DNA from 2 places in the Streptomyces sp. NPDC003697 genome. Region 2 is predicted to be linked to the other one. Evidence: riboswitches for the same ligand, from Rfam matches in the RefSeq annotation. Region 2 holds a riboswitch; the other holds the start of a gene.

Region 1 (14,247 bases), on a different contig from region 2:
GATCTTCGACGCCAGCGTCGACGCCCAGGGCGGCGCGTACGCCACCGGCGTGCTCGTGCTGATCAGTTCCGCGGCGATCGCGGTGACCATCGCCGCCCGCAGGGCCGGCCACCGCAGGTGGACGGTCGCCTTCTCCGTGATCTCGACGGTGTTCCTCTACACGACCGTGGCCAACATCATCGAGCGTCCGGACGGCGTGAAGATCGGTGCGTGCTTCATCACGGGCATCATGCTGGTCTCACTGCTGTCCCGGCTGGCCCGCGCCTTCGAGCTCCGCGTCACGAGCGTGACGCTGGACCCGCTGGCGGACCGGTTCGTCCGGGACATGGCCAGCCGGACACTGCGCTTCATCGCCAACGAACCTCAAGAGCGGGACATGAACGAGTACCGCGACAAGATCGAGCAGATCCGCAAGGACCACGACATGGCGGGCCCGGAGGACTTCGTCTTCGCCGAGGTGAACGTCACCGACCCGTCCGAGTTCGAGGCCAGCCTGACGGTGCGCGGCGAGGTCCTGCACGGCCGCTACCGCGTCCTGACCATGGACTCCGCCTCCGTCCCCAACGCCCTGGCCGCCCTTCTCCTGCACGTACAGCACACGACCGGCCGCACCCCGCACATCTACTTCGAGTGGACGGAGGGCAACCCCTTCGCCAACTTCCTGCGCTTCTTCCTGTTCGGCCAGGGCGAGATCGCCCCGGTCACCCGTGAGGTGCTGCGCGAGGCCGAGCCGGACCGCGCCAGGCGCCCGCACGTGCACGTCGGCTGATCCGGTTCCCGGGCCCGTGCCACCCATCCCGCGTCGGGCGGCCCGGGCCGCCCGACGCGCGCGGGAGGCCGCCGCCCCTCCGGATCGGCGCCCGTGGCCCCCGGGGCCCTATCGTGACCGGCATGCAGTCCTACACGATCGGCCAGGCGGCCCGGCTGCTCGGCGTCAGCCCGGACACCGCACGACGGTGGGCCGACGCGGGGCGGGTCGCCACCCACCGCGACGACACCGGGCGACGGCTCATCGACGGACGCGACCTCGCCGCGTTCTCCGTCGAACTGGCCCGGACCGGAGGCGACGAGGAAGCCCCTTCGCAGACGTCGGTCCGCAATGCCTTCCCCGGCATCGTCACCGCCGTCAAGGTCGGCGACGTGGCGGCCCAGGTCGAGATCCAGGCCGGTCCGCACCGCCTGGTCTCGCTGCTGACCCGGGAGGCCGTGGAGGAACTGGGCCTGGAGGTCGGCATGGAGGCCACCGCCCGCGTGAAGTCGACGAATGTGCACATCGACCGCACATAGCCGCCCGTGCCCGCCACCGGCCCGCGGAGCCCGCCCGCGGGGCTCCCTGCGACGTGATCGCACCTGCCGGGACCGGTAGCCCGGTTGCCTTGCTCCTGCGACGTAACTGCGGGCTTCCCCCTCGCATCCGCGGCAGTATCATCGCCGCACGGCCACCGACACGAGGGAGCACCTACATGACCCGCCCCGCACGCCGGAGTCCGCTGGTGGCCGCTGCCGGAGCGGCCGTGCTGCTCGCCCTGAGCGCCTGTTCCTCCCCCGGCGCGCAGGCGCCGGAAGCGTCCGGGTCCTCGACCTCGTCCGGCCGGAGGCCGTCCGGCACGGTCACGGTCTTCGCCGCCGCCTCGCTGAAGGAGAGCTTCACCACCCTCGGACGGGAGTTCGAACGACAGTATCCGGGCACCGAGGTCACCTTCAGCTTCGGCGGCAGTGACACGCTCGCCGCGAGCATCACCGCCGGCGCGCCCGCCGACGTGTTCGCCGCCGCCAGCACCAGGACGATGGCGGTCGTGACGGACCGGAAGGACGCGGCCGGCACCCCGGTCCCCTTCGTCCGCAACCAGCTGGAGATCGCCACCCTGCCGGGCAACCCGGACAAGGTCTCCTCCCTGAAGGACCTCACCCGGCCCGGCCTGAAGGTGGTGCTGTGCGACAGGACGGTCCCGTGCGGTGCCGCCGCCCGCAAGGCCCTCGACACCGCCGGGCTGAGCCTGACACCGGTCTCCTACGAGCAGGACGTCAAGAGCGCTCTGACCAAGGTGGAGCTGAAGGAGGCCGACGCGGCCGTCGTCTACCGGACCGATGTGAAGGCAGCCGGTGACAAGGTGGAGGGCGTGGAGTTCCCCGAGTCGTCCACGGCCGTCAACGACTATCCGATCGCCCTGCTCGGGAACGCGCGCAACACCGCGGCGGCCACGGCGTTCATCGAGCTGGTGAGGTCCCCGCGGGGCCGGAAGGTCCTGTCCGAGGCAGGGTTCCTCGCGCCGTGACCGGGAGGGACGGGTCGGGGACCGCGGCCCGCCCACGGGTCGGGCCGCGGGGCGGGCGCCGCCCGACGCCCCGCGGCGCACCGCTGCCCCTGCTGGTCCCCGCCCTGGTGGGTCTCGCCTTCCTGCTGCTGCCGCTGCTCGCCCTGCTCCTGCGCGCTCCCTGGGGCGACCTTCCGGCACAGCTGACCAGCCCGGGAGTGTGGCAGGCGCTGCGGCTCTCCCTCGTCACCGCCACCGCGGCCACCGCGATCAGCCTGGTCCTGGGGGTGCCGCTGGCCTGGCTGCTGGCGCGCACGGACTTCCCCGGACGCCGTCTGGTACGGGCGCTGGTGACCCTGCCGCTGGTGCTGCCGCCCGTGGTGGGCGGCGTGGCGCTGCTGCTGGCGCTCGGCCGCAACGGCGTCGCCGGGCAGTGGCTGGACAAGTGGTTCGGGATCACGCTGCCGTTCACCACGGCCGGGGTCGTGGTGGCGGAGGCCTTCGTGGCCATGCCGTTCCTGGTCATCAGCGTCGAGGGCACCCTGCGCGCCGCCGATCCCCGCTTCGAGGAGGCCGCCATGACCCTCGGCGCGTCCCGGTTCACCGCGTTCCGCCGCGTCACCCTGCCGCTCGTCGCGCCCGGCGTCGCGGCGGGCGCCGTGCTCGCCTGGGCGCGGGCGCTCGGCGAGTTCGGCGCGACGATCACCTTCGCCGGCAACTTCCCCGGCCGTACGCAGACCATGCCGCTCGCCGTCTACCTCGCCCTGCAGAACGACCCGGCCGCGGCGATCGCGCTGAGCCTGGTGCTGCTGGCCGTGTCGATCGCGGTGCTGGCGGGGTTGCGGGACCGTTGGATGACGGCGCCATGACCCCCGACGACCGCACCCCGCGCTCCGAGACGGCCCTCGCCCACGACCTCTGGACACCCGCCTCATGACCGACATCGACGGCACGGCGACCGGCGTGCTGCCTGAAGGCGCCGGCGACGAGGGCCTGGACGCCCGGCTCGTCGTCGACCGCGGCTCCTTCCACCTCGACGTCGCCCTCACCGCCGCACCCGGCGAGGTCGTCGCGCTGCTCGGGCCGAACGGCGCGGGCAAGACCACCGCCCTGCGCGCCCTCGCCGGTCTGCTGCCGCTGACCGGCGGTCATCTGCGCCTCGACGGCGTCGCGCTGGACCGTACCCCGCCCGAGGAGCGCCCGGTCGGCGTCGTCTTCCAGGACTACCTGCTCTTCCCCCATCTGTCCGCCCTGGACAACGTGGCCTTCGGTCCGCGCTGCCACGGCGCCGGCAAGAGGGAGGCCCGCGCCCGGGCCGCCGCGTGGCTGGAGCGCATGGGCCTGGCCGAGCACGCGGGCGCCAGGCCACGCCGGCTGTCCGGCGGCCAGGCCCAGCGCGTCGCCCTCGCGCGCGCCCTGGCCACCGGCCCCCGGCTGCTGCTCCTGGACGAGCCGCTCGCGGCACTCGACGCCCGCACCCGTCTGGAGGTCCGGGCCCGGCTCCGCCGCCACCTGGCGGAGTTCGAGGCGGTCGCGATCCTGATCACGCACGATCCGCTGGACGCGATGGTGCTGGCCGACCGGCTGGTCGTCGTCGAAGACGGACGCGTCGTCCAGGAGGGCGCCCCGTCGGACATCGCCCGCCGTCCCCGGACGGACTACATCGCCCGGCTCGTCGGGCTGAACCTCTACCGGGGACGGGCCGAGGGGCACTCCGTCCGGCTGGACGCCGGCCCCGCCGTCACCACCGCAGAGGAACTCACCGGCGCGGTGTTCGTCGCCTTCCCACCGAGTGCGGTCACCCTGCACCGGGACCGGCCCACCGGTTCCAGCGCACGCAACCTGTGGGCCTGCGAGGTCGCCGGACTGGAGAGCCACGGCGACCAGGTCCGCGCCGACCTCACCGGCGAGCTCCGGCTGGCCGCCGACCTCACGACCGTGGCCGCCGCCGAGCTCGGCCTGCACCCCGGCGCCCGCGTCTGGGCGACGGTCAAGGCGACCCAGACACACGCCTATCCGGCCTGAGGCGCGGCAGCCGGCCGAGGCGGCCCCGGCAGCGCACCGCAGGACGCCCCCCGCACCACGCGGCGAGCGCACGGCCCGACGGGCCCGCACGCGACACGACCGGACACCGCGCGCCACGGCCCGGCGAGCCCCCGCACACCGCACCCCGGGCGAAGCGCGTGCCCTCGTCCGTCCCCTGACGACAAGCACCCCCGACGCACGAAAGGCTCCGCCCGGCCCCCGGAGAGGGGCCGGGCGGAGCCCAGGTGCGGCGCTCAGTCCTCGTACGCGTCCAGCGGCGGGCAGGAGCAGACCAGGTTCCGGTCGCCGAAGGCCTGGTCGATGCGGCGCACCGGCGGCCAGTACTTGTCCGCGACCGCGACGCCGGCCGGGAAGACAGCCTCCTCACGGCTGTAGGCGTGCAGCCACTCGCCGCCGAGGGCGGCCGCCGTGTGCGGGGCGTTGCGCAGCGGGTTGTCGTCGGCGGGCCACTCGCCGGAACCGACCTTCTCGATCTCGGCGTGGATCGCGATCATCGCGTCGCAGAACCGGTCGAGCTCGGCCAGGTCCTCCGACTCGGTCGGCTCGATCATCAGTGTGCCGGCCACCGGGAACGACATCGTCGGCGCGTGGAAGCCGTAGTCGATCAGCCGCTTGGCCACGTCGTCGACGCTCACGCCGGTCGCCTTGGTCAGCGGGCGCAGGTCGATGATGCACTCGTGGGCGACCAGGCCGCCGGGGCCGGTGTACAGGACCGGGAAGTGCGGCTCAAGGCGCTTGGCGACGTAGTTGGCGGACAGCACGGCCACCTGCGTGGCGCGCTTGAGGCCCTCGCCGCCCATGAGGCGGACGTACGCCCACGAGATCGGCAGGATGCCCGCCGAGCCCCACGGCGCCGCCGAGACCGGACCGACGCCCGTCTCCGGGCCGGCGGCCGGCTGCAGCGGGTGGTTGGGCAGGTACGGCGCCAGGTGCGCGCGCACGCCGACCGGGCCGACACCCGGACCGCCGCCGCCGTGCGGGATGCAGAAGGTCTTGTGCAGGTTGAGGTGCGAGACGTCGCCGCCGAAGTGGCCCGGCTTGGCCAGCCCGACCAGCGCGTTGAGGTTGGCGCCGTCGACGTACACCTGGCCGCCGGCGTCGTGCACGGCGGCGCAGATGTCGGCGACGTGCTCCTCGAACACACCGTGCGTGGACGGGTAGGTGATCATCAGTACCGCGAGCTCGTCGCGGTACTGCTCGATCTTCGCCCGGAGGTCCTCGACGTCGATCTCGCCGTCCTCGGCGGTCCTGACGACGACGATCTTCATGCCCGCCATCACGGCGCTGGCGGCGTTGGTGCCGTGCGCCGAGGACGGGATGAGGCACACGGTGCGCCGGTCGTCGCCGTTGGCGCGGTGGTAGCCGCGAACGGCGAGGAGACCGGCCAGCTCGCCCTGCGAACCCGCGTTCGGCTGGAGGGAGACCTTGTCGTAGCCGGTGACCTCGGCGAGACGCTCCTCCAGCTCACGGATGAGCGTGAGGTAGCCCTCGGCCTGCTCGGCCGGCGCGAAGGGGTGCAGCTGCCCGAACTCGGGCCAGGTGACCGGCTCCATCTCGGTCGTCGCGTTGAGCTTCATGGTGCACGAGCCCAGCGGGATCATGCCGCGGTCGAGCGCGTAGTCGCGGTCGGCGAGCCGGCGCAGGTACCGCAGCATCGCCGTCTCGGAGCGGTGCCGGCGGAAGACCGGGTGGGTCAGGTAGTCGTCCGTGCGCAGCAGGTCGTCCGGAAGGGTGTCACCGGCCGCACCGTCCAGCGCCTCGACGTCGCCCTCGACACCGAAGGCGCTCCACACGACCGCCAGCTGGGCCCGCGTGGTGGTCTCGTCGCAGGCGACCGACACGTGGTCGGCGTCGACGAGGCGCAGGTTGACGCCGTGGTCGCGCGCCGCGGCGACGATCTCGGCGGCACGGCCCCCGGCCCTGACGGTCACGGTGTCGAAGTACGCGCCGTGCACGACCTCGGCGCCGCCGGCCCTCAGGCCCTCGGCGAGGACCGTGGCGTAGCGGTGGGTGCGCCGGGCGATGGTCCTCAGGCCCTCGGGGCCGTGGTAGACCGCGTACATGCCGGCCATGACGGCGAGCAGCACCTGGGCGGTGCAGATGTTGCTGGTCGCCTTCTCGCGGCGGATGTGCTGCTCGCGGGTCTGCAGCGCAAGGCGGTAGGCCCTGTGCCCGTCGGCGTCGACGGAGACGCCGACGAGGCGGCCGGGCAGGCTGCGCGCGAACTTCTCGCGCACCGCCATGTAGCCGGCGTGCGGCCCGCCGAAGCCCATCGGGACACCGAAGCGCTGGGTGGTGCCGACGGCGATGTCGGCGCCGAGCTCGCCGGGGGACTTCAGCAGGGTGAGGGCGAGCAGGTCGGCGGCGACCGTGACGACCGCACCCAGCTCGTGCGCCTGGTCGATGACCGGCTTCAGGTCGCGCACGGCACCGGAGGCGCCGGGGTACTGCAGCAGCACGCCGTTGATGTCGCGGCCGGCGATCTCCGCGGGGATGCCCTCACTCAGGTCCGCGACGACGACGTCCATGCCGGTCGGCTCGGCCCGGGTCCGGATGACGGCGACGGTCTGCGGCAGCGCGTCCGCGTCGACCAGGAACAGGCCCTTCTTGTTCTTGCCCATGCGCCGGGACAGCGCCACGGCCTCGGCGGCCGCGGTGCCCTCGTCGAGCAGCGAGGCGCCCGAGGTCGGCAGGCCGGTGAGCTCGGCCACCATCGTCTGGAAGTTCAGCAGCGCCTCGAGGCGGCCCTGGGAGATCTCGGGCTGGTACGGGGTGTAGGCGGTGTACCAGGCGGGGTTCTCCATGACGTTGCGCAGGATCACGGGCGGGGTGAACGTCCCGTAGTACCCGAGGCCGATCATGGAGCCGAGGACCTGGTTGCGGTCGGCGAGGGAGCGCAGCTCGGCCAGTACCTCGGCCTCCGTGCGCGCGCCCGGCAGGGCGAGCCCATCGGCGTTCTTGATCACGTCCGGGACCGCCGCGGCGGTGAGCTCGTCCAGCGAGCCGTAGCCGACCTGCGCGAGCATCTTGGCCCGGGCCTCCTGGTCGGGGCCGATGTGGCGCTGCTCGAAGGGCGTTCCCCGTTCGAGTTCGGAAAGCGGAGTGCGATGGGCGGTCATTGCGGAGGCCTCCTGGTCTGACGCGACCTTCGAGGGCACCACGGCACGGGTGCCCGGACGGCCTCCCCCTCTGTCATCTCGACCTGAGAGCTTCACCGGGTCGCCCGAAGGCTCCGGCTTTCCCCGTCGGTGAGAGCGGACGCCGTCGACACCCGCCCTGCTTTCCAGAGTGACCTCGCCCCTGCGGTACGTGGGCCTGAGAGATTCCGGGGAGGATTTGCTCCTTCGGCGCCTCCGACGTCATCGGAGGACTCTCCCGCACGGGGTCAGCAGCCGCTGCCAGCCTACCAGCGGGCACGCCGGCCAGGCCTTCGAGTGGCCGCAGTGCCGTTTGTGCTCTTTCGTAGTGCTTACGGATGAGGTGCGAACCATCGCGACGCAGTGGAGGGCCCTGTGCGAACCGAAATCGACCCGCGCAATCTGATCGGGCGCAAGGCGTTCGACCGCGACGGCAACAAGATCGGCACCGTGGACGAGGTGTACCTCGACGACGCGACCGGGGTGCCGGAGTGGGCGGCGATACGCACGGGCCTGTTCTCCCGGGACGCCTTCGTGCCCCTGGCGCCCAGCGAGCTGGTCGAGGGCACCCTGCGCGTGCCCTTCGCCCGCGCACTGATCAAGGAGGCTCCCGACTTCGGCGTGGGCCGCCATCTCTCCCCGGAGCAGGAACTGCAGCTGTACCACCACTACGGTCTCGACGTCGCCTCCGCTCCCCCGGTCCCCGACCACGAGTTCGGCAAGCTGGCGGGCTCCGAGGAGACCTGAGCACCGGCTCCCTCAGCCGCCGTGGAGACCCGCCCGCCCTCCTCACCCGGCCCCAGTTCCACCAACGGAAGCGGATCAGCGGGCTCCAGATCGGCATCGTCGACGCGGAACGTCCGCACCCGCCCCGGTCCGGAGCCGGGCGTCTCGAACCGGACGGTGACCCGGCCCAGGCCGCTGCCCTGCACCCACCCGTGTCCGTGCACCGCGTGGCGCACGTCGTGCCCCGCCGGCCAGCGCCGCTCGCCGGGCTCCGGCTGCTCCTCGGACGGCCCCTGTTCCGCCGGCTCCTCCGCCGGTCCGGCCTCCCGCACCCCGGCCGCCTGGGCGAACAGGTCCTCCTGCGTGTAGTCGGCGAGCCCCGTGACCCCCACGCCGAGCAACCGCACACCGCCCGTGGTGTCCACGGAGTCCAGCAGCCGGGCGGCCGCCTCCCGCACGACGGCCGGGTCGTCCGTGGGCCCCCGCAGGGTCTCCGACCGGGTCAGCGTGGAGAAGTCGTACCGCCGGACCTTCAGCACGATCGTCCGCCCCGACAGTCCGGCCCCGCGCAGCCGCCGCACGCACCGGTCCGCGAGCCGCTGCACCTGCAGGCCCACCCGGAGCCGGTCGTGGATGTCGACGTCGTAGGTGTCCTCGACCGAGACCGACTTCGCCTCCCGCTCGGCGACCACGGGCCGCTCGTCGCGCGCCAGCGCCATGGCGTGCAGCGCGTGCCCGTGCGCCTTCCCCAGCAGCCGGACCAGCTCGTCCTCGCCCGCCTCGGCAATCTCGCCGACCGTGTGGATGCCCGCCCGCCGCAGGTGGTCGCCCGTCGCCGGTCCCACACCCGGCAGGGTCCGCACCGGCATCGGTTCGAGCAGGGCGCGCTCGGTGCCCGGCTCGATGAGCACCAGGCCGTCCGGCTTGGCCTGCTCCGAGGCGATCTTGGCGAGCATCTTGGAGGCGGCGAGGCCCACGGATCCCGTCAGACCCGTGACCGCGCGTATGTCGGCGCGCAGCTTCCTGCCCACCGCCCGGGCCGACTCGGCGTCCCCGGCCGCTCCCCCGGCCTCCAGGTCCACGAACGCCTCGTCCAGGCTCAGCGGCTCCACCAGCGGCGACAGCGCCCGCAGCAGCCCCATCACCTGCTCGCTGATCGCCCGGTAGAAGGTGAAGCGCGGCACCAGGTACGCGGCGTTCGGCGCCAGCCGCCGTGCCTGGGCCATCGGCATCGCCGAGTGGACCCCGAAGACCCGCGCCTCGTACGAGGCGGTGGCGACCACACCGCGCGGTCCGAGACCGCCCACGACGACGGCCTTCCCGCGCAGGCTCGGCTTGGACGCCTGTTCCGCCGAGGCGAAGAAGGCGTCCATGTCGAGGTGCAGGATCGTGGGCGCGGTTCTCACATCTCCGATGCTGCACCACGCCACTGACAACGTCGCACGGCGGGCGCACCGGCGGCGGGCGAGGAGCCCGGGAACCCTGAGAACCTGAGAACCCGGAAACCCGGGAAACGGACGACCGGCGGCGAGCCCGGGCCGGGTGCGGACCGGTGGCGGGTCCCCGGACCGGACGGCCGGTGTCAGACCGCCCTGTTGCGCCGGCGCGCCAGCTCGTCGGCCGGATTGTGCCCGAGCAGCGTCTCGCCGGTGTCGACACGTTCCCCGTGCAGCTGCGACAGCGCGTTCTCCACGTCCCGCCAGACGACGCCGACGGCGATCCCGAAGATGCCCTGGCCGCCCTGGAGCAGCGCGTGCACCTCGTCGGGGGAGGTGCACTCGTACACCGTGGCGCCGTCGCTCATCAGCGTCAGACGCTCCAGGTCGTGGAAACCCTGCTCGCGCAGGTGCTGGACGGCGGTGCGGATGTTCTGGAGGGACACCCCCGTGTCGAGGAACCGCTTGACGATCTTGAGGACCACGACGTCGCGGAAGCTGTACAGACGCTGCGTGCCGGATCCGTAGGCGGGCCGCACGCTCGGCTCGACCAGACCGGTGCGCGCCCAGTAGTCCAGTTGCCGGTAGGTGATGCCGGCGGCCGCGCAGGCCGTCGGACCGCGGTAGCCGATCTGCTCGGACGCCATGGATGTCGCCCCTCCGCTGCTCGGCACGGCCGTAGGTCGCTGCGGAGCGCGGTCGGCCGCGCTGCCGGGCTGGACATACCCCCAGCCGGGGCGGAGCCGAGAGCCCGGAGGTGGGTACGGACCGCTTCCCCCGACACCACGTCCGGGGGCACCCCCAGCCGTACCGTCGCCGCTGCTTCCCACGCCGACCTCCGTCCTCGACCTGCCTTCTCGACGGTAGGCAGTCACCAGGGGTGCGTCAACGATCGCCACACTCGGCACGCCGAGTGATAATCACCCTAAGAGTGGTTTCCCGCACCCCACCGCGGGGAAAGGCTAGCCGAATGCCCTGCCCGGGGAGCCGTAGAACGGCCTCCAGCCGGTGGCATGTGCCGCCGGACGGCGCCGCTCCGCGCGCTGCCGCGGACAGCCGCGCACCTGCGCCGGGCGCCGGGTCGGGCCCCGGAGAACCGTCCCGCGCCGCAGCCCGCCGCCCACGCCTGGCAGCGCCCCGGGCCCCGCACGTACGGCGACTACTGGTTGCTGGTGCCGAAGTCCTCCGGCGAGATCTGGTCGAGGAACTCGCGGAACTTCTCCACCTCGTCCTCCTGCTCGTCGGGGATCGCGATGCCCGCGTCGTCGAGCACCGTATCGCTGCCGTAGATCGGCGTCCCGGTGCGCAGGGCCAGCGCTATGGCGTCGGACGGACGGGCGCTCACCTCGACTCCGCTCGCGAACACCAGCTCCGCGTAGAAGACGCCTTCCCGCAGATCCGTGATGCGCACTTCGGTGAGTTCCTGGCCGACGGCCTCGAGCACGTCCTTGAACAGGTCGTGCGTCAGCGGTCGCGCGGGGGCCATGCCCTGCTGGGCGAAGGCGATGGCCGTCGCCTCCCCCGGCCCGATCCAGATGGGGAGGTAGCGGTCGCCTCCCACTTCGCGCAGGAGCACGATCGGTTGGTTGGAGGGCATCTCGACCCGGACACCTACGACATCGAGCTCGTTCACACAGCAACCCTAGGCCGTGGTCGCAAGGTTTGGGTAGTCGGGCCGGAACGGGTGGCCGATCCGGGCCGTCGTGTTCCGGCCCGTTCAGGGCAGCCACACCCCCAAGGGCTGTCCCGCAATCCCGGCGGGCGCACGACGACAGCCACGGCACCTCGCCGCGTTGTCGGATCACCCGAATACGCCCAGTACGAGGACGACCCTCCGCCTTGCGGCGCACCGCATCCGACGCCGCACGCTGATCCACCGCGTACTACGGGACAGCCCGTAGCGCGGTCTGCACCAGCGCCGCGTGCAGCTTCGCCGTCAGCCCGGCCAGCTCCCTGGCACGGGACTCGGCGTGGGTCCTGGTCTGCGGATTGCGGTGCCGCCTCAGCGGGGCCACCACCTGCTCGACGAGCCCGGCCTCACGGTCGGCGGCCGCCTTCATGACCCGCAGGTGCCGGGGCTCGATCCCGTGGCGGCCCAGCTCGGAGACGAGCGAGGCGACGGTCACCGCCCGGGCGTCGTAGCCCCCCTCCGCCAGCGGAGTGAGGAGCCCGTACGCCTCCCACTCCTCGAGGTCCCGCTCCTCGATCCCGGCGGCGGCCAGCAGCTCGGCCCGGCCGATCCGGGCCGCCGTGGGCGTCTCGGGCTCCGCCGGGCCGGCCTCCCCCTCGCGCTGCCGGCCCAGTACCGGCAGCGGGACGGCCTCGCCGCGCTCCACCGCGTCCAGGTGCTCGCGAATGACCTTCAGCGGAAGGTAGTGGTCCCGCTGCATCCTCAGGACGCGGGCGAGTCGCTCGACGTCCCCGGCGCTGAACTTGCGATACCCCGAGGGGGTGCGCCGGGGCTCGACCAGGCCCTCCGACTCCAGGAAGCGGATCTTCGAGATCGTGACTTCGGGGAACTCGTCGCGCAGCACGTTCAGCACCGTGCCGATGCTCATCAGCCCAGTGTCCGCGGCGGCGGCGCCGTATCCGGCACCGCCGCTCGGTGTTTGGCGCATGGACCTTCCCTGAGTCCCCCCGGACGGCGTTCGGGGGACGGTCAGATTGCCTGCCGACTCGCGTAGAAGACCAGCCGGTACTTGCCGATCTGGACCTCGTCACCGTTGGCAAGAGCGACCTCGTCGATCCGCTCCCTGTTGACGTAGGTGCCGTTCAGGCTGCCGACGTCGGCCACCGTGAACGAGCCGTCCGGACGGCGCCGGAACTCCACGTGCCGGCGCGAGACCGTCACGTCGTCCAGGAAGATGTCGCTCTGCGGATGACGTCCGGCGGTGGTGAGCTCGCCGTCCAGGAGGAAGCGGCTGCCGGAGTTCGGTCCGCGGCGCACCACCAGCAGGGCGGAGCCCAGCGGGAGCGCGTCGACCGCCGCCTGCGCCTCGGGGGAGAGCATCGGCGTCTGGCCGGTCGCCTCGGCGTCGTACGCCTCGATACCGGAGATGGAGATCGTGGACGTGGTCTCCGACAGACGCTCCGGCGCCGCACCGGCCCGCAGCGGCGCACCGCAGTGGGAGCAGAAGCGGCTGTTCTCGGCGTTGCGGTTGCCGCACCTCGTGCACACCAGGGCCGACATGGACGGATCCTCCTGCCGGGGCTGCCCCGCCGGGGCATGGGACGCGTACGGGTCGGCGGCCGACCCTCCACCCGTACCTGAGGTTGACGGTTGCCCGAAACCTATGCCGCCCGCCTGACCAGGGTCAACAGACGGCGCGCCCTGACCACCGGAAATGTCGCCGCCCGGACCGGCGACCTGGTCCCGGAACAGCGGCCGCTGGCCCTCCGCACCGGGCTCCGCGCGATGACGAGCGGACGTGTTGCCGCTGTCCTCTCGTGCGCTCTTGCCGAACAACTTCGCAAACAACTTCACGGGCGATTCCCCTTGACCGAAACAGACCCGCCCGTGGGGCAGGACGAACCCTGACTGCATACACCGGCCGACCCGGACATCCTCACAACGTCCGTATCCACCAGACAGTTTCCACCACGCACCACCCGATCGGTGCGCCGACCCCCCGCAACCTCTTGCCCTTGCCGGACGAGCCCCATGCTCCCCCTGTTCACCGGGAGGACGACCGAGCGTAGTCAGGCCGCTTCGCCGCCCGCAAGGCGTCCACGACGATCTTGTCCGAACGCTCGACGGTCACCGTGGCCTGCTCCTTCTCGAGGGTCTGCACCACGCCTCCGGGGATGTTGAGCGCCGGTTCGAGGTCCTGCGGCTTGCCGATGACCTTGAAACGATACGGCGTGCCGATCTTGTTCCCGTCGACCTCCACGCCCTTGCCGGAGTCCGTGAGGTAGGTGCCGGCGACCACCCGTACACCGTTCACCTGGATCGCCTCCGCCCCGGCCGCGCGCAGCTCCTGGATCGCGTCGAGCAGCATGTCCGCCTGAACCGTCCCCTTCGTGTCGTCGACCGTGATGGTGATGCCGGGTCCCTGCGCCGCCACGGTGCCCGCCAGGATGCCGAGTTGCCGTTCCTTCTCGGCCGTCTGCCTGCGGGCCTCCTCGGCCTGGTCCGAGCTGTTCTCCAGCTCCTGGCGCTGCTTTTCCAGACCCTGCTTCTCGTCCTCAAGACGCTGGGTGCGGTCGTCCAGTTCATCGAGGATGCGGACAAGATCCTCCTGACGTGCCCCGCGCAGCGCGCTGTCGCTGTCGCTGTTGGAGGCGACCTGGACGGCCAGGCCGAAGCCGAGGCCGAAAAGCAGCAGCGCGACGATGAGTTGGGCGCGGCTGAACCGTGGCGGCCACAGTCCGTCGGCCAGCCGCTGCCGGCCGGTCAGCGCGGCCCCGGACCCCGTCCCGGGCGCCTCGTGCCGCTCCTCACCGCCGGCGGCCCGTGCGGGCACCTCCTCGGGCAGTTCCCTGCGCAGCCTGGTCTCGCCCTGTTCTTCCTGCTCGCTCATCGGCCTCACGCCCGGAACACGTGCCGTCGGATCGCCGCGGCGTTGGAGAAGATGCGGATGCCGAGGACGACCACCACACCCGTGGACAGCTGGGCGCCGACGCCCAGCTTGTCGCCCAGGAACACGA
Region 2 (14,247 bases):
CGCGCGGTGACGGCCGCGCGGCGGCGCACCCGCAGGCCGCCCGGCAGGATGCCCTCGCGGGTCATGCCGCGCCGCACGCAGGCCTGCATGACCCGCCAGATCTCCAGCAGGCCCGCGCGGATCTCCTCCTCGGTGCGCCAGGCGCGCTCGTTCTCCAGCATCAGTGAGGAGATCGAGAGGCCGGTCTCCCGGGTCAGGCGCAGCAGCTCGTCGCCTGTGCGGAAGGGGTATTTCAGGACCGTGTCGTCGAGTTTGATCCGGTCCGCGCCGACCGCGTCGTCGTCGACGACGAAACCGCCGCCCACCGAGTAGTAGGTCTTGCTCAGCAGCTCGGACCCGGAGGCGTCGTGCGCCCACAGGGTCATGCCGTTGGCGTGGTAGGGCAGCGCCTTGCGGCGGTGCAGGACGAGGTCGTCGTCGAAGGAGAACGGGATCTCGTGCTCGCCGAGCAGGCTGATCCGGCCGGCGGTCCGGATGGTCTCCACCCGCTCGTCGGCGCTCTCCACGTCGACCGTCCGGGGCGAGGCGCCCTCCAGGCCGAGCAGCACCGCCTTCGGCGTGCCGTGGCCGTGCCCGGTCGCGCCGAGGGAGCCGTAGAGCTCCGCGCGCAGCGACGCGACGGAGCCGAGCAGGCCCTCGTTGCGCAGCCGGCGGGCGAACATGCGCGCCGCGCGCATCGGGCCCACCGTGTGGGAGCTGGACGGGCCGATGCCGATCGAGAACAGGTCGAACACCGAGATGGCCACGGTGACTCCTCAGGACGGGGTGGTGCGGGGTGGGCACCGGGTACGGGTGTGCGGGACGTGCGACGGCGGCACCGGCGCGGGGTGGGCGCCGCGTGCCGGGCGGGCGCGCGAGGGGCACCGCGCCCACGGTCCAGTGTGCGCGGTGCCCGGCGAAGGGGTTCTACCGGTTCAGACCCGGGTAGAGCGGGTGCTTGTCGGCCAGCGCCTTCACCCGCGCCTTGAGCGTCTCCGCCTCGTAGGACGGCTTGAGGGTCTCGGCGATGACGTCCGCGACCTCGGCGAAGTCGTCGGCGGTGAAGCCGCGGGTCGCCAGGGCGGGCGTGCCGATGCGCAGGCCGGACGTCACCATCGGCGGCCGCGGGTCGTTCGGGACGGCGTTGCGGTTGACCGTGATGCCGACCTCGTGGAGGCGGTCCTCGGCCTGCTGCCCGTCGAGCTCGGACTCGCGCAGGTCGACCAGGAGCAGGTGGACGTCCGTACCGCCGGACAGGACGTTCACCCCGGCCGCGCGGGCGTCCGGCGCGGTGAGCCGCTCGGCGAGGATCTTCGCACCCTCGACCGTCCGGCGCTGCCGCTCCTTGAACTCCTCGGAGGCGGCGACCTTGAAGGACACCGCCTTGGCCGCGATGACGTGCTCCAGCGGACCGCCCTGGAAGCCGGGGAACACCGAGGAGTTCAGCTTCTTGGCGAAGTCCTTCTTCGCCAGGATGATGCCGCCGCGCGGGCCGCCGAGCGTCTTGTGGGTGGTCGAGGTGACCACGTCCGCGTACGGCACCGGGTTCGGGTGCAGACCGGCGGCGACCAGGCCCGCGAAGTGGGCCATGTCGACCCACAGGTGGGCGCCGGTCTCGTCGGCGATGCGGCGGAAGGCGGCGAAGTCCAGCTGCCGCGGGTACGCGGACCAGCCGGCGATGATCACCTTCGGGCGGTGCTCCTTGGCCAGCCGCTCGACCTCGGCCATGTCGACCAGGCCGTCGTCGTCCACGTGGTAGGCGACCACGTGGAACTGCTTGCCGGAGAAGTTCAGCCGCATTCCGTGGGTCAGGTGGCCGCCGTGGGCCAGGTCCAGGCCGAGGATGGTGTCGCCGGGCCGGGCCAGCGCGAAGAGCGCGGCCTGGTTGGCGGAGGCGCCGGAGTGCGGCTGCACGTTGGCGTACTCCGCGCCGAACAGCTCCTTGACCCGGTCGATCGCGATCTGCTCGGTGACGTCGACGTGCTCGCAGCCGCCGTAGTAGCGGCGGCCGGGATAGCCCTCGGCATACTTGTTGGTCAGGACGGAGCCCTGGGCCTCCATGACCGCGACGGGGGCGAAGTTCTCCGAGGCGATCATCTCCAGCGTGGACTGCTGGCGGTGCAGTTCGGCGTCGACCGCGGCGGCCACCTCGGGGTCGAGCTCGTGCAGGGGGGTGTTCAGCATCGACATGTCGCTGGGTCTTCCTCAGCCGGCGGTGTGGGAGGCGTACTCGTCGGCGGAGAGCAGCTCGGCCGGCTCCTCCGTCACCCGCACCTTGAACAGCCAGCCGCCCTCGTACGGCGCGGAGTTCACCAGCGACGGGTCGTTGACGACGTCCTCGTTGATCTCGGTGACCTCACCACTGACGGGGGAGTACAGGTCGGACACCGACTTGGTCGACTCCAGCTCGCCGCAGGTCTCGCCCGCGCTCACCTCGGTGCCGACCTCCGGGAGCTGGGCGTAGACGACGTCGCCGAGCGCGTTGGCCGCGAACTCGGTGATGCCGATCGTCGCGACGCCGTCCTCGGCGGGCGACAGCCACTCGTGCTCCTTGCTGTAACGCAGCTGCTCGGGGTTGCTCATGGCGTGAATTCTCCTTTAATCGGGTCGGTGGTGGTGACGGGGGACGGACGAAGGTGCCGGCGAGCGGGGGAAAGTGCCCGGTGTCACACGCGGGCGGCCGGGCGCGCGTCCGACGGCGCCGGGCCCCGCCCGACCGGTTGCTACTTCCGGCGCTTGTAGAACGGGAGCGCCACGACCTCGTACGGCTCGTGGCTGCCCCGGATGTCCACGCCGACGCCGGCGGTGCCCGGCGCCGCGTGCGCGGCGTCGACGTAGGCCATGGCGATCGGCTTGCCGAGCGTGGGGGAGGGGGCGCCGGAGGTGACCTCGCCGATCACCTGGCCGCCGGCGACGACGGCGTAGCCGGCCCGCGGGACGCGGCGGCCCTCGGCGACCAGGCCGACCAGGACACGCGGCGGGTCGTTCTCGGCGCGCGCGGCGGCGGCCAGCAGAGCCTCGCGCCCGACGAAGTCGCCCTCCTTGTCGAACTTCACCACCCGGCCGAGACCCGCGTCGAACGGGGTCAGCGAGGTCGTCAGCTCGTGCCCGTACAGCGGCATCCCCGCCTCCAGGCGGAGCGTGTCGCGGCAGGACAGCCCGCACGGGACCAGCCCGGCGGGGGCGCCCGCGTCGGTCAGCGCCTGCCAGAGCTTCTCCGCGTCGGCCGGGGCGACGAACAGCTCGAAGCCGTCCTCGCCGGTGTAGCCGGTGCGGGCGATCAGTGCGGGGACGCCGGCGACGGTGCCGGACAGGCCCGCGTAGTACTTCAGACCGTCCAGGTCGGCGTCGGTCAGCGACTTCAGGATGCCCGGGGACTCCGGCCCCTGCACGGCGATCAGGGCGTAGGCGTCGCGGTCGTCGCGCACCTCGGCGTCGAAGCCGGCGGCCCGCCCGGTCAGCGCGTCGAGGACCACCTGGGCGTTGGAGGCGTTGGCGACGACCATGTACTCGCTCTCGGCGAGCCGGTAGACGATCAGGTCGTCGAGGATGCCGCCGTCCTCCCGGCAGATCATGGTGTAGCGGGCGCGGCCGACGCCGACGGAGGCGATGTTGCCGACCAGGGCGTGGTTCAGCAGCCGCGCGGCCTGCGGGCCGGTGACGGTGATCTCGCCCATGTGGGACAGGTCGAACAGGCCCGCCCTGGTCCGGACGGCGAGGTGCTCGTCGCGCTCGGAGCCGTAGCGCAGCGGCATGTCCCAGCCGGCGAAGTCGGTCATCGTCGCACCGAGGGAGCGGTGCAGCGCGTCGAGCGCGGTACGGCGCTTGGGTGCGGGTTCGGTACTGCTCATCGGTCGGTCTCCAGGCGATGGGGGTCCCCCGCGCGGGCGCGGCCGGGCGGGGGGCGGGCGAGGAACGTTCCTCCCCATCTGTCATCGGAACCTGAGAGGTTCGCCATGACCACCGGTCCGCGTGGGAGCCGGGCCGGGTCACGGCTTGCACCTTGGGTGGGGCCGCACGGGCGGCCCGCTTTTCAGATGTGCCTCGCCCGCGCGGTGACGGGGCCTGAGAGATTCAAGGGAGGGACTTGCTCCTTCGGCGCCCCGGCGAAACGGCTGCCGGGGACTCTCCCGCGCGGATTCAAACGGCCGGTATGCAGTTGGCGCGAACATCATTGCACGCCCCGCCCGCTCCTGGCAGGACCGCATCCGTAACCGGGTTGTGGCGTTACGTGCACGAAAACGCGAGACACCGGGTATTACCTTCTTTTTACACTCGAGGGGGAGGGGATCTGTGACCACTCCAGGGGAGGCGATCACGGTGAACAGCACCACGGCACGCGCCACGACTCCGGCACTCGCGCTGCCGCAACGGGCCCAAGCACTGCCGGGGCGTCCCGCGGCTCCGGCCCGCGTGCGGTCCGGGGAGCGCCCCGCGCCCGTCGTCCGGGACCTGCGCGAACGGGCCGGCCGCAGCCCGCACGCCCTGCTCTTCGGGCCCCGCGACCTCGTCGTGGTGACCGGCCTGCCCGGCAGCGGCAAGTCCACCCTGATGCGCCGGGCGGTGCGGGGCACCCGCATCGACTCCCAGGACACCCGCGACCGCTTCGACGACCGGCTCGCGCGGTTCCTGCCGTACGCGGTCTACCGGCCGCTCGTCCGCCTCGCCCACTACGCGGGGCTGCGTCGCGCCCTGCGCACCGGTGAGGGGATCGTGGTGCACGACTGCGGGACGCAGGCCTGGGTGCGCGGCTGGCTGGCCCGCGCCGCCCGCCGCCGCGGCGGCACACTGCACCTGCTGCTGCTCGACGTTCCGCCCGCCGCGGCCCTGGCCGGCCAGCGCGAGCGCGGCCGCGGCGTCTCGCGCTACGCCTTCCTGCGCCACCGCACGGCCGCCGAACGACTGCTGCGCGCGGCCGAACGGGGCCGCCTGCCCGACGGCTGCGGTTCGGCCGTCCTGCTCGACCGGGACGCGGCGGACACGCTGCGGCGCATCGACTTCACGGGGTGATGCACGGCGCCACCGGGGGCGTGCGCCCGTGCGGCGGCGGCGCGGGCCCACGCCCGGCCCGCGCCGCAGTGGCGCCCGCCCGTGTGCGCCCGTGCACCGGTGGGGTCGGCCCGTTGTGCGAGGGTGGCGCCGGTGGTGCCACCGGGGGGCGCCCGCGTGCGGCGGTGCGGGCCGGCGGCGGCGGGCGGCACGTTCCGCGGCGGGGGACCCCCGGGCGGGGAGCCCGCTCCGTGGGCATCGGAGGGGGCGGCGCGGGACCCGTTAGCCTTTCAGCCACACCCGTGGTTCACAGCAGGCGGTAGGCAGATGGACTTCCCGGCGGACATCCCCGCTGACTTCCCGGCACAGGCGCACCCCCAACCGCACGGCGGCTGGCCCGGCAACGAGCTGGAGGAGGTGCTGTCGGCGTCGCTCGGCATGCCCTCGGCCGGCGGGCGCATCCTCGAGGTGCTCGGCCGCAGCTTCGTCTGGGTGCCGCTGCCCAACGGCGGCGGTCCGCACAGCGGTCCGCTCGACCTGCCCACGCTGGAGATCGAGGGCCAGGCGTACGTGCCGGTCTTCAGTTCCGAGGAGCAGTTCCGCCAGGTCGCCGGCGCCCACATGCCCTGTACCGTCGCGCCCGCCGTGGAGTTCGCGCGCGGGCTGCCCCCGCAGGTCGGCATCGCCGTGAATCCCGAGGGCGTGGTCGGTGTCCCGCTGCCCCCGCAGGCCGTGGCGGAGCTGTGCCGGGCGGGGCGGACGTCGCTGGACGGCCCGGTGACCGGCGGCCGGGTCCGGCTGTTCGAACCGGACTGGCAGGACGACCCGGTGGACTTCCTCGCCGCCGCCTCCGCGGAGTTCGACGGCACCGGCGTGGTGCTCACCGCCCGCCGCTGCCTCGCCGCCGTCGAGACCGCCGACCCGGTCATGTTCGTCGGCGTGGAACTGTCCCACTGGGAGGGCGACCTGCGGGCCCGGCCGCTGGAGGCCCTCGGCCGCGCCCTCGGCCGGGTCCCGGTCGCATGGCCCGTGAACCTGGTTCTCCTGGACGTGGCCGAGGACCCGGTGGGGGAGTGGATGCGCGCGACGGTGCGGCCGTTCTACCAGCAGGGCCACTGAAGGAGCCCGGCCGGGACGCGGGCGGTGACCGCGCGCGGGTCGCGCCGCGTGGGACGTCGGCGGCCCGGGCGATCCGCGGTCGCGGGCCGACGGCGGCGGGTCCCGCGCCGCGGGGCGGCTTAAGCTAGAGCGTCCACGGGCGATGTCGTGTGAACGCGGCCTGCCCGGGCACTGGACGCACGGCTCGGTCGGAGTGTTGGTTGCATGAAGGGGCGGTAAAAAGGTGAGCGCTGGCACCGCCGCGGCCGGGCAGGTCGAGCAGATGCTGCGCCAGGTGACGCCCGGGCGGTACGACGCCTACGAGGCACTCCTGCGCGCGCTCGCGACGCCCTCCTCCGGCCAGGTCTGGATGCTGCTCTGGCACGGCCAGGCCGGCTCCCCCGACGCGCAGTACGGTCACATGGAGGTCGACGGCCACGGCTACGCGCCCTGCGTCACCTCCGCGCAGGAGCTGTCGGCCAGCGGCTGGATGCGGTCGTACGAGGTGGTGGACGGCCTCGACGTCGCCCGCACCCTCTACCCCGACCACTACGGCCTCTGGCTGAACCCGCACGCCCCCGGCGGTGGCGTCGGCATCCCCTGGCTCGACCTGCGCCGCATCGCCACCGGCCTGGACCGCCAGCCGGCCGGACCGCTGAGGCTGTCCGAACCGGCCATCGACGTCGCGCAGTTCTACGCCCTGCTCGCGCAGAACGCGCACCGCACTCCGGCGGTCCGCTCGCTGCGCCGTGCCTGGGTCCAGCCCGCGCTCGGGGCGCCGTACCTGGCCATCGGCCTCGACGTGTACGACACCTCCCCGCCGGCCGTCGACTCGGTGCGCGCCATGATGCAGCAGTCCGTCGGCGCCGTCCCCGACGGTCTGCCGGTCTCCACGGTCGCGATGTCCGACGAGTACGACCCCATCGCGATGTGGCTGCGCGCCAACGCCCGTCCGTTCTACGACCGCGAGGCGCACGGCGCCCCCGCGCAGGCCCCGGCGGCCGGCTACGGGTACCCGCAGCCCCGCGGCGGCTACTGACGCGCGGCACCGTCCACCGGCACCGAGGGCTTCCGAACCGGGAGCCCTTCTTCGCGCGTAGATGAGGGCGAGACGTCCGCTTCTCCCACTGATTGCTCCAATTGGTCCGCGTCCGACCCCCGTTACCCAGTGTCCGGATAACGGAACCCCCCAGACAGCATCACGTTTACGCATCCATTCACCGTCAAGTCTGGCAACAGATCGCCAAAGCGTTGAAGACTCCCGCACCAGGGGGCCTTTCGCCCCTGTGTACGACGGACTGATCATGCCGCCACAGCGGCAAGTGCGGGCCGGCTACCGCCGGTTGAGAGGGGTCCCTGCCTGATGACGGCACCATTGCACGAGCCGACCGCGGAAGCGGCCCCGAGCGCGGCCGACGAAGCGGCGGTAGCCACCACCGGCGCGAAGGCCGTCCAGGGGCGCTCCCTGGGCCGGATCGCCTGGGAACGCCTTAAGCGGGACAAGCTCGCCCTCTCGGGCGGTGTCGTCGTGCTGCTCCTCATCCTGGTCGCGATCCTGGCGCCCGTGATCGCGCACCTGGTCGGCCAGGACCCGGAGACCCACCACGAGGACCTGATCGACCCCCTGTTCGGCACGCCCACGGGCTCCCTCGGCGGCATCAGCGGCGACCATCTCTTCGGTGTGGAGCCGGTCAGCGGCCGCGACATCTTCGCCCGCATCGTCCACGGCGCCCGCATCTCCCTGCTGGTCGGCTTCCTGTCCGCACTGGTCGCCGTCGTCGTCGGCACGATCCTCGGCATCCTGGCCGGTTTCTTCGGCGGCTGGATCGACGCGGTCATCAGCCGGGTGATGGACGGTCTGCTCGCCTTCCCGCAGCTGCTGTTCATCATCGCGCTGGTCTCCGTCATGCCCACCACGATGCTGGGTCTCACCGGCACGGGTGTGCGCGTCTTCGTGATGATCCTGGTCATCGGCTTCTTCGGCTGGCCCTACATCGGACGCGTGGTGCGCGGCCAGACGCTCTCGCTGCGTGAACGCGAGTACGTCGAGGCCGCCCGCTCCCTGGGCGCGGGGCGCTTCTACATCCTCTTCAAGGAGCTGCTGCCCAACCTCGTCGCGCCGATCATCGTGTACACGACCATGATGATCCCGACCAACATCCTCACCGAGGCGGCACTCAGCTTCCTGGGCGTGGGCGTCAAGCCGCCCACGGCCTCCTGGGGGCAGATGCTCTCGAGCGCGATCGACTACTACGACTCGGATCCCATGTACATGGTGATCCCCGGCGTGGCGATCTTCATCACCGTTCTTGCCTTCAACCTCTTCGGCGACGGCGTGCGCGACGCGCTGGACCCGAAGGGCTCCCGCTGATGCCGTACCCCAAGCCTCCCGTGGCGCTGCCCACGGGGTCTCTCATCAAATCCGGAGGATCCAGGATCGTGACTACCCAACGCACCTCAGGGCGGCGCAAGCAGGCCGTGGCCGCTGCCGCCGTGGTCGCGGCGCTGCTGACCACGGCGGCGTGCGGCGGCGGCGACGACGGCAAGGGCGGTTCGAAGAACGGTGCGGCCGGCTTCGACGCCGCCAACAACAAGGTCGCCCAGGCCTCGGCGGCCAAGAAGGGCGGCGTGCTGAAGTTCGGTGCGGCCCAGGACGCCGACTCGTGGGACACCACGCGCGGCTACTACGGCTTCATGTGGAACTTCGCGCGCTACTACAGCCGCCAGCTCGTCACGAACAAGACCGAGCCCGGCAAGACCGGCGCCGAGCTCACCCCGGACCTCGCCACCGGCCTGGCCAAGGTCACCGACGGCGGCAAGACGTACACGTACACGCTGCGTGACGGCGTCACCTGGGAGGACGGCAAGCCGATCACCTCCAAGGACGTCAAGTACGGCATCGAGCGCGTCTGGGCGCAGGACGTGCTGTCCGGCGGCCCGACCTACCTCAAGGACGTCCTCGACCCCACGGGCGCGTACCAGGGCCCGTACAAGGACAAGACCGCGGACAAGCTGGGCCTGAAGGCGATCGAGACGCCCGACGACAAGACCGTCGTCTTCAAGCTGCCGAAGGCCAACTCGGACTTCGAGGAGATGCTGGGCCTCACCTCGGCCTCCCCGGTCCGCCAGGACAAGGACACCAAGTCCAAGTACGCGCTCCACCCCTTCTCCTCCGGCCCGTACAAGTTCGAGTCGTACAACCCGGGCAAGGACCTGACCCTGGTCCGCAACACCGCGTGGAAGCAGTCCTCGGACCCGATCCGCAAGGCCTACCCGGACAAGATCACGGTCAAGTTCTTCTCGAACGCCAACGACCTGGACGCGCGTCTGATCGCCGGTGACTACGACCTGGACATCAACCAGACCGGCATGTCGCCGCAGGGCCGCACCACCGCCCTGAAGCAGCACCGGGCCAACCTGGACAACCCGGTCTCGGGCTACATCCGCTACGCGGTCTTCCCGCAGAGCGTGGCGCCGTTCGACAACATCCACTGCCGCAAGGCGGTCATCTACGGCGCGGACCACGTGTCGCTGCAGACCGCGCGCGGTGGCCCCGTCGCCGGTGGCGACATCGGCACCAACATGCTGCCGCCGTCCGTGCCGGGCGCCGAGGGCCAGAAGTACGACCCGTACCAGCTGGCCGGCGCCAACAAGAGCGGCAACGCCGCCAAGGCCAAGGAGGAGCTGAAGGCCTGCGGCAAGCCGAACGGCTTCAGCACCACCATCGCCGTCCGCAACAACAAGCCGGTCGAGGTGGCCACCGCCGAGTCCCTGCAGGCGTCGCTGAAGAAGATCGGGATCAACGTCCAGATCGACCAGTACGACGGCTCGCAGACCACCGGCATCATCGGCAGCCCGGCGAACGTGAAGAAGAAGGGCTACGGCATCATCATCATGGGCTGGGGCCCGGACTTCCCGTCCGTCCAGGGCTTCGGTCTGCCGCTGTGGGACAGCAAGTACATCCTGCAGAGCGGTAACAACAACTACGCCCTGATCAAGGACAAGGCCATCGACGGCCTGTTCGACCAGTACGTCAACACGCTGGACGACGCCGGCAAGACCAAGATCGCCACGGAGATCAACCACAAGGTGATGGAGGGCGGCTACTACCTGCCCTTCGTCTTCGAGAAGTTCATCAACTGGCGCTCGAACCGACTGGCGAACGTGTACACGACCGACGCCTACAGCGGTCAGTACGACTTCGTCAACCTCGGTCTGAAGTCCGCGAAGTAAACCCGGCACACCCGCCGTACGGCACGAAAGGCAGGTGAAGGCCGGCGCGGCGTGACCGCGGGCCCTGGACGATCTCCGGGGCCCGCGGTCCGCGGCGGGCCGTAAGCTGTGCTCGCTTACCTCATCAGGCGGCTGTTCGCCGCCGCAGTGATGCTGGTGGTCATCATCGTGGTGGTCTTCGGCATCTTCTTCCTCGTCCCGAAGTGGGCGGGCGTCGACGTGGCCACGAGCTTCGTGGGCAAGCAGGCCGATCCCGCCGCCGTCGAGGCCATCCGGCAGAAGCTGGGTCTGGGCGACCCGATCTACCTCCAGGTCTGGGAGTTCTTCAAGGGCATCTTCGCAGGCCGCACGTACGCGGTCGGCGGTGACGTCACGCAGTGCGCCGCGCCGTGCTTCGGCTACTCCTTCAAGAGCGAACAGGCCATCTGGCCGGTGCTGACCGACCGCTTCCCGGTGACGCTGGGACTCGCGCTCGGCGCCGCCGTGCTGTGGCTGATCTTCGGTATCGCCGCCGGTGTGCTCTCCGCCCTCAAGCGGGGCAGCCTGTGGGACCGCGGCGCGATGATCGTGGCCCTCGCGGGTGTCTCCCTGCCCATCTACTTCACCGGCCTGCTCAGCCTGGCGATCTTCTCCTACGGCCTCGGCTGGATCGACGCGGAGTACGTGCCCCTGGAGGACTCCTTCACCGGCTGGCTCGGCGGCATGATCCTGCCCTGGATCACCCTGGCCTTCCTGTACGCGGCGATGTACGCCCGCATCACCCGGGCCACCATGCTGGAGATCCTGGGCGAGGACTACATCCGCACCGCCCGCGCCAAGGGCCTGCGTGAGCAGGTCGTCATCAGGAAGCACGCCATGCGCTCGACGATGACGCCGATCCTCACCATGCTCGGCATGGACCTCGGTGCCCTCATCGGCGGGGCGATCCTGACGGAGACCACGTTCAGCCTGCCCGGACTCGGCCAGGCCGTGCTCAACGCGATCAAGACCCAGGATCTGCCCGTCATCCTGGGCGTCACCCTGATCACCTCGCTCGCGGTGCTCATCGCCAACCTCGTGGTGGACGTCCTCTACGCCGTGATCGACCCCCGAGTGAGGCTCGCATGACCGAACTGAGCAAGAGCGGAGCGGCCGTGGGCGAGCCCACCGTCACCTCGCCCGCCCCGACCGCCTTCCTGGAAGTGCGCGACCTGAAGGTGCACTTCCCCACGGACGACGGTCTGGTGAAGTCCGTCGACGGGCTCAGCTTCCGGCTGGAGAAGGGCAAGACCCTCGGCATCGTGGGCGAGTCCGGCTCCGGCAAGTCGGTGACCTCGCTCGGCATCATGGGCCTGCACACCGCCGGCCAGTACGGCAAGCGCAAGGCGCAGATCTCCGGCGAGATCTGGCTGGACGGCACCGAACTGCTGTCGGCCGACCCGGACCACGTCCGCAAGCTGCGCGGCCGCGAGATGGCGATGATCTTCCAGGATCCGCTGTCCGCGCTGCACCCGTACTACACGATCGGCCAGCAGATCGTGGAGGCGTACCGCATCCACCACGACGTCGACAAGAAGACCGCCCGCAGGCGGGCGGTCGAGATGCTCGACCGGGTGGGCATCCCGCAGCCGGACAAGCGGGTGGACAGCTACCCGCACGAGTTCTCCGGCGGCATGCGGCAACGCGCCATGATCGCCATGTCGCTGGTCAACAACCCCGAGCTGCTGATCGCCGACGAGCCGACGACCGCCCTCGACGTGACCGTCCAGGCGCAGATCCTCGACCTCATCCGCGACCTGCAGAAGGAGTTCGGCTCCGCGGTCATCGTCATCACCCACGACCTGGGCGTCGTCGCCGAGCTGGCCGACGACATCCTGGTGATGTACGGCGGCCGCTGCGTCGAGCGGGGTCCGGCCGAAGAGGTGTTCTACGAGCCCCGGCACCCCTACACCTGGGGCCTGCTCGGCTCGATGCCGCGCCTGGACCGTGAGCAGCAGGACCGCCTGATCCCGGTCAAGGGCTCCCCGCCCTCCCTGATCAACGTCCCGTCCGGCTGCGCCTTCAACCCCCGCTGCCCGTACGCCGACGTGCCCAAGGACAACGTCACCCGCACGGTCCGCCCCGAGCTGACCGAGGTCGGCGACCAGCACTGGGCCGCCTGCCACATGACGCAGGAGCAGCGGCAGCGGATCTGGACCGAAGAGATTGCGCCGAAGCTGTGAGTGAGAACGCAGAGGACAAGGCAGTGAGCATCCCTGCCCAGAGCAACGGCGAGAAGGCCACGGCCTCCGGCGCGGCCACCCTCACCCGGGACGTCGCCCCCGGCGAGGTCCTGCTGAAGGTGACCGGGCTGCAGAAGCACTTCCCGATCAGGAAGGGCCTCTTCCAGCGCCAGGTCGGCGCCGTGCGCGCGGTCGACGGCATCGACTTCGAGGTGCGCTCCGGCGAGACCCTCGGCGTCGTGGGCGAGTCCGGCTGCGGCAAGTCGACGATGGGCCGGCTGATCACCCGGCTGCTCGAGCCGACCGGCGGCACGGTCGAGTTCGAGGGCCAGGACATCACGCACCTGGGCGTCGGCGGGATGCGCCCGCTGCGCCGCGACGTGCAGATGATCTTCCAGGACCCGTACTCGTCGCTGAACCCGCGCCACACCATCGGCACGATCGTCGGCGCACCCTTCCGGCTCCAGGGCGTCGAGCCCGAGGGCGGCATCAAGAAGGAAGTGCAGCGGCTGCTGTCGGTCGTGGGTCTCAACCCCGAGCACTACAACCGCTACCCGCACGAGTTCTCCGGAGGTCAGCGCCAGCGCATCGGCATCGCCCGCGCGCTCGCGCTCAATCCGAAGCTGGTCGTGGCGGACGAGCCGGTCTCCGCACTGGACGTGTCGATCCAGGCGCAGGTCGTCAACCTGCTCGACGACCTCCAGCAGGAGCTGGGCCTGACGTACGTGATCATCGCGCACGACCTGTCCGTCGTCCGGCACGTCTCGGACCGGATCGCGGTGATGTACCTCGGCAAGATCGTCGAGCTGGCCGACCGGGACTCGCTGTACCGGGCGCCGATGCACCCGTACACCAAGGCGCTGATGTCCGCCGTGCCCATCCCGGACCCGCGGCGCAGGAACGCCAAGAGCGAGCGCATCCTGCTCCAGGGCGACGTGCCCTCGCCGATCGCCCCGCCGAGCGGCTGCCGCTTCCACACCCGGTGCTGGAAGGCGACGGAGATCTGCCGCACGACCGAGCCGCCGCTGAAGGAGCTCAAGCCGGGTCAGCGCGTGGCGTGCCACCACCCCGAGAACTTCGAGGACCAGGCGCCGCAGGACACGGTGCTGCTGCTGGACGCGAAGAAGGCGGCGGAGTCGGTGTCCGACGAGGTCCTGGCCGAGTCGGCGGCGACCTCGGCGGCGGTGGCCGCGGAAGTGGCCGCGGAGACCGCCGAGAAGGACGGCGCTTCCGTGGAGGACGGCGGTCCTGTGCAGGACGGTGCTTCCGTGGCGGAGGCGTCCGCTGAGGAAGCGGCGCCCGTGAAGGACGCGCCTGGGAAGGGCGAGGCTGCGGTCGAGGGCGACGCTCCTGCGGAGGAGGCGCCCGCGAAGGGCGAGGCTGCTGTGGAGGACGGCGCTCCGGTCAAGGGCGGCGCGACCGCCGAGGCGGACGCGCCCGCCGAAGCCGAGGCGTCCCCGGCCGCGGAGGAGTCCGGCGACCACGCCCCCAAGGCGTCAGCCGAGCCCGATGGGTCCGTGGGGTCCGACGGCCGGGAGTCGAGCGACGACTGACGTGTGACCCGCACGGTCACGCAGCCACCCGAACGGGAGAGCGCGGAGCCGGCCCGTCCCCGCGGCGGGCACCCGCCCGAGGAGGGCGCGGCTCACGGCGCTCTCCCGTTCGGCGTCCGCATGGCGCCCCGCCGTCCCGGCGGCTGGGCGCCATGCGGACGCCGAACCGGCACAACGGGGTCCCAACCGCCCTC

What was found. Region 2 has a riboswitch for glycine ahead of gcvT (glycine cleavage system aminomethyltransferase GcvT). Riboswitches for the same ligand answer to the same signal wherever they lie in the genome.
Region 1: linked by a shared signal. The riboswitch ahead of gcvP (aminomethyl-transferring glycine dehydrogenase) and the one ahead of gcvT (glycine cleavage system aminomethyltransferase GcvT) in region 2 are both predicted to bind glycine.

Annotation. Positions count from the first base shown of each region.
Region 1 is NZ_JBSFNN010000084.1:11,404-25,650, forward strand. Features, by position in the region: gene ACWDNY_RS25890 (amino acid transporter) at 1-769, shown strand, start outside; gene ACWDNY_RS25895 (TOBE domain-containing protein) at 892-1,287, shown strand; gene modA (molybdate ABC transporter substrate-binding protein) at 1,464-2,276, shown strand; gene ACWDNY_RS25905 (ABC transporter permease) at 2,273-3,124, shown strand; gene ACWDNY_RS25910 (ABC transporter ATP-binding protein) at 3,189-4,280, shown strand; gene gcvP (aminomethyl-transferring glycine dehydrogenase) at 4,535-7,420, opposite strand; glycine riboswitch at 7,481-7,594, opposite strand; glycine riboswitch at 7,595-7,689, opposite strand; gene ACWDNY_RS25920 (PRC-barrel domain-containing protein) at 7,814-8,185, shown strand; gene ACWDNY_RS25925 (DNA polymerase IV) at 8,107-9,570, opposite strand; gene ACWDNY_RS25930 (MerR family transcriptional regulator) at 9,747-10,430, opposite strand; gene ACWDNY_RS25935 (bifunctional nuclease family protein) at 10,760-11,233, opposite strand; gene ftsR (transcriptional regulator FtsR) at 11,484-12,218, opposite strand; gene ACWDNY_RS25945 (FHA domain-containing protein) at 12,260-13,144, opposite strand; gene ACWDNY_RS25950 (DUF881 domain-containing protein) at 13,275-14,120, opposite strand; gene ACWDNY_RS25955 (small basic family protein) at 14,126-14,247, opposite strand, start outside.
Region 2 is NZ_JBSFNN010000058.1:440-14,686, forward strand. Features, by position in the region: partial or broken gene ACWDNY_RS21655 (L-serine ammonia-lyase) at 1-746, opposite strand, end outside; gene glyA (serine hydroxymethyltransferase) at 907-2,169, opposite strand; gene gcvH (glycine cleavage system protein GcvH) at 2,185-2,562, opposite strand; gene gcvT (glycine cleavage system aminomethyltransferase GcvT) at 2,703-3,830, opposite strand; glycine riboswitch at 3,899-4,022, opposite strand; glycine riboswitch at 4,023-4,122, opposite strand; gene ACWDNY_RS21675 (AAA family ATPase) at 4,300-4,989, shown strand; gene ACWDNY_RS21680 (enhanced serine sensitivity protein SseB) at 5,296-6,087, shown strand; gene ACWDNY_RS21685 (enhanced serine sensitivity protein SseB C-terminal domain-containing protein) at 6,350-7,105, shown strand; gene ACWDNY_RS21690 (ABC transporter permease) at 7,430-8,437, shown strand; gene ACWDNY_RS21695 (ABC transporter substrate-binding protein) at 8,506-10,299, shown strand; gene ACWDNY_RS21700 (ABC transporter permease) at 10,408-11,406, shown strand; gene ACWDNY_RS21705 (ABC transporter ATP-binding protein) at 11,403-12,500, shown strand; gene ACWDNY_RS21710 (ABC transporter ATP-binding protein) at 12,524-14,053, shown strand.